DNA from 2 places in the Kitasatospora sp. NPDC058965 genome. Region 1 is predicted to be linked to the other one. Evidence: riboswitches for the same ligand, from Rfam matches in the RefSeq annotation. Region 1 holds a riboswitch; the other holds the start of a gene.

What was found. A riboswitch is a leader RNA that binds a small molecule or an ion and turns the genes downstream of it on or off. The one in region 1 is predicted to bind thiamine pyrophosphate.
Region 2: it holds a riboswitch for thiamine pyrophosphate, as region 1 does, so the genes downstream of both, thiC (phosphomethylpyrimidine synthase ThiC) here and thiO (glycine oxidase ThiO) in region 1, are expected to answer to the same signal.

Annotation. Positions count from the first base shown of each region.
Region 1 covers NZ_JBHYKG010000133.1:18,842-21,035, reverse strand. The annotation lists gene ACFW1A_RS21985 (NAD(P)/FAD-dependent oxidoreductase) at 1-1,126, opposite strand, end outside; TPP riboswitch at 1,169-1,280, shown strand; gene thiO (glycine oxidase ThiO) at 1,275-2,194, shown strand, end outside.
Region 2 covers NZ_JBHYKG010000297.1:1,459-3,652, forward strand. The annotation lists gene ACFW1A_RS32940 (SPFH domain-containing protein) at 1-162, opposite strand, end outside; gene ACFW1A_RS32945 (hypothetical protein) at 351-557, opposite strand; TPP riboswitch at 675-812, shown strand; gene thiC (phosphomethylpyrimidine synthase ThiC) at 807-2,194, shown strand, end outside.

The sequences.
Region 1 (2,194 bases):
GGGCCAGGTCGCGCGGGCGGTCCACGGTGAGCAGCGCGGTGAGGGCGCCGTCGCGCAGCCACAGCGCGCTCCACTGCGGGTCCTCGGGCGAACCGCGCCACACCAGCTCGTCGCCGGCGGCGTGCCGGCCGGCGTACTGCACCATGCGGCCGAACTGCTCGGACCAGAAGTAGGGGACCGGGTCGTAGGGCAGGTCCGTGCCGAGCACCGCCGCGGCCGCCGCGCGGCCGGAGTGCAGCGCGTGGTCCCAGTGCTGGACGGTGATCCGTCCGCCGAACCGGGCCGAGGGGTAGGAGGCGCAGTCGCCGGCCGCGTACACCCCGGGCAGCGAGGTGCGCAGCCGGTCGTCGGTGACGACGGCGCCGGTGGCGTCCAGCTCCACCGGACCGCCGGCCAGCCAGCCGGTGTCGGGGCGGGCGCCGATGCCGACCACCACCTGGTCGGCGGGCACCGCGGTGCCGTCGGCCAGCCGCACCGCGCCGGGCTCCACGGCGGCGACCCGGGCGCCGAGCCGCAGCCGGACCCCGGCCTCGGCGTACCAGCGCTCCATCGGGGCGGTCAGCTCCGGCGGCAGGGCGTCGGCCAGCGGGGCCGCGGCGGCCTCCAGCACGGTCACCTCGCAGCCCAGCTGCCGGGCCGCGGTCGCGGTCTCGGCACCGATCCAGCCGGCCCCGACCAGCACCAGGTGCTGACCGGGGGTGAGCACCTGACGCAGTGCCAGCGCGTCGTCCAGGGTGCGCAGCAGCCGCTCGTTCCCCGCGCCGGGCAGCGGCACGGCCCTGGCCCCGGTGGCGAGCACCAAGTGGTCGTAGCGCAGCTCGCCGGCGTCGGTCGCCAGCACCCCCGCGGCCAGCCCGGTCGCGGTGCGGCCGAGCGCCAGGTCCACGCCCAGCTCCGCCCAGTCCAGCTCGAAGGCGGTCCGGTCCGCCTTGCCCAGCAGCACGTCCTTGGAGAGCGGCGGGCGGTCGTACGGCAGGTGCTGCTCCGCCCCCACCAGGGTCACCGCCCCCGACCAGCCCCCCTCGCGCAGCGCCACCGCGCACTGCGCCCCGGCCATCCCCGCCCCGACGATCACCACACGCTCATCAGCCACCGGCCCACTGTAGCGGCGGGCGTCCCACCCCATGGGCGGTCGCTTCAACGCGGTGCGGGACCGGCGTTATGGTGGGGGCATCCTCACGGGAGCCCGGCGCACCGGGCTGAGAGGCGGGCTGCGCGGCCTGCGACCGTCCGAACCTGATCCGGGTCATTCCGGCGAAGGGAGAACCGTTCTCTTGACGCGCTTGGAAGACGGTGCGCGAACCGACGTCCTGGTCGTGGGCGGCGGCATCATCGGGCTCGCGGTGGCCTGGCGGGCCCGCCAGCGGGGCCTGGCCGTCACCGTGCTCGACCCGCGGCCCGGCGGCGGGGCGGCCCTGGTCGCCGCCGGCATGCTGGCCCCGGTCACCGAACTGCAGTACGGCGAGGAGCCGCTGCTGCACCTCGGGATCGCCTCCAACCGGCGGTACGCCGAGTTCGCCGCCGAGCTGGCGGCCGCCACCGGCCTGGAGACCGGCTACCGCGCCACCGGCACCCTGGCCGTCGCGCTGGACGCCGACGACAAGGCCGAGCTGGGCGAGCTGCACGCGTTCCACCAGCGGCTCGGCCTGGACTCGACCTGGGTCACCGGCCGCGAGGCCCGCAAGCTCGAACCGATGCTGGCCCCCGGCGTCCGCGGCGGCCTGCACGTGGCCGACGACCACCAGGTGGACGGCCGCCGGCTGCTGACCGCGCTGCTGCGGGCCTGCGAGCGGGCCGGCGTCGTGCTGCACCGCGCCGAGGCCGCCGAGCTGCTGGTCGAGCACGACCGGGCGGTCGGGGTGCGCACCGGCACCGGCGAGCGGGTGACGGCCGGTCGGACCGTGCTGGCGGCCGGCTGCCGCAGCCACCGGCTGCCCGGCCTGCCGGACGGGGTGCTGCCGCCGGTCCGCCCGGTCAAGGGGCAGATCCTGCGGCTGCGGATCCCCGCGCCGTACCGCCCGTTCCTGTCCCGCAACGTGCGCGCCGTGGTCCGCGGCGCCCACCTGTACCTGGTCCCGCGCGCCGACGGCGAGCTGGTGGTCGGCGCCACCAGCGAGGAGCAGGGCTACGACACCACGGTCACCGCCGGCGGCGTCTACGAGCTGCTGCGCGACGCGCACGAGCTGGTCCCCGG
Region 2 (2,194 bases), on a different contig from region 1:
CACCCGGAAGCCGAGTCCCTCGCCGAGGCCCTCGGTGCGGTGCTTCGAACCGGAGATGATGAGCGCCTCGTTGGGCTCCGCCACCCGCCAGCAGAGTTTGAAGACGATGACGATCAGAAGCAGTGCTGCCGCGGCGACACCCGCGATCGTGCCGATCAACACCGGCGGTTCCCCCTTCAGGGCACACCGATCCCGTGGCTGCGCTCGGTTGTGCAGGGATGCGCGGAAGCCGGTGGCGACAGGTGATTCTGCGCCCGATCACGCCGGTTGAAAAGAGCGGCGCGCGGCTCTTCCGGGGCTGGGACAGGACCGGGACGAGACCGCGACCTGACGCAGTCCGTGACGCCCGGTCAGCCGTGCAGCGGCGCCACGTAGACCGTGCGCGGCGGCTGGTACTCGACCACCACCACCTGGGTGCCGACCGGCAGCGGCTCGCCCGGCACCGCCGGGTAGGCCAGGAAGGCCTCGCTGCCGACCCGTTCCGGCACGTGCACCAGGACCTCGCCGACCAGCCCCGGGCCGACCTTCCCGGTGACCCGCCCGGTGTACCCGATCATCGCGCTCCCCCGTCCGCTCCGTCCGCGTCCAGTCTGCCCCAGCGCCCGCGGTGCGGACCCCTACTGGACCGGGCGCAGACCTGCGGCTACCGTGTTCACGTCTTTGGGCAGGCAAGTCCGCCTGCCAACGGGAGCTCGGAGCACCGGGCTGAGAGGGCACTGAAAGGTCACGCCGACGGGCGTGCCGAGGGCTGTGCCGACCGCAGGAACCTGGACCGGGTAATGCCGGCGTAGGGAGTAGAAGGTCAGATGACCACGTTCGATGACGCACGTCCGGCCACGGTCGAGTCCGCGGCCACCGGGTACCCGACCCCGGCCTGGCGCAAGGCCTACGTCGAGGGTTCCCGGCCCGACCTGCGGGTGCCGCTGCGCGAGGTGCAGCTCACCAACGGCCGCACCGTGCCGCTGTACGACACCTCCGGCCCGTACACCGACCCCTCCTACGAGCCCGACGTGCGCCGCGGCCTGCCCGCGCTGCGCGACCCGTGGATCCGCCAGCGCGGCGACGTCGAGGAGTACGACGGCCGCGAGGCGCGCCCCGAGGACGACGGGATCAAGCACACCGCGCCGCGCGGGGGCAACCTGCGCAACCTGGACGCCGTCTTCCCCGGCCGCCCGCGCCGCCCGCTGCGGGCCCGCGACGGGGTGGCGGTCACCCAGCTCGCCTACGCCAAGCAGGGCGTGGTCACCCCCGAGATGGAGTTCGTGGCCCTGCGCGAAGGCCTGGCACCGGAGTTCGTCCGGGACGAGGTGGCCCGCGGCTGCGCCGTGATCCCGGTCAACGTCAACCACCCGGAGGTGGAGCCGGCCATCATCGGCACCAACTTCCTGGTCAAGATCAACGCCAACATCGGCAACTCCGCGGTGACCTCCTCGATCGAGGAGGAGGTGGAGAAGATGACCTGGGCCACCCGCTGGGGCGCCGACACGGTGATGGACCTCTCCACCGGCCGCAACATCCACACCACCCGCGAGTGGATCCTGCGCAACTCCCCGGTCCCGATCGGCACCGTCCCGCTCTACCAGGCGCTGGAGAAGGTGGACGGCCGGGCCGAGGAGCTGAGCTGGGAGGTCTACCGGGACACCGTCATCGAGCAGTGCGAGCAGGGCGTCGACTACATGACGGTGCACGCCGGCGTGCTGCTGCGCTACGTCCCGCTGACGGCCCGTCGCAAGACCGGCATCGTCTCGCGCGGCGGCTCGATCATGGCCGCCTGGTGCCTGGCGCACCACCAGGAGAACTTCCTCTACACCAACTTCGAGGAGCTCTGCGACATCCTGCGCGCCTACGACGTCACCTTCTCCCTCGGTGACGGCCTGCGCCCGGGCTCGATCGCGGACGCCAACGACGAGGCGCAGTTCGCCGAGCTGCAGACCCTGGGCGAGCTGGGCCGGATCGCCCGCGCCAAGGACGTGCAGGTGATGATCGAGGGCCCGGGCCACGTCCCGATGCACAAGATCAAGGAGAACATGGATCTCCAGAAGGAGATCTGCGACGAGGCGCCGTTCTACACCCTCGGCCCGCTCACCACGGACGTGGCCCCCGGCTACGACCACATCACCTCGGGCATCGGCGCCGCGATGATCGCCTGGTGGGGCACCGCGATGCTCTGCTACGTCACCCCCAAGGAGCACCT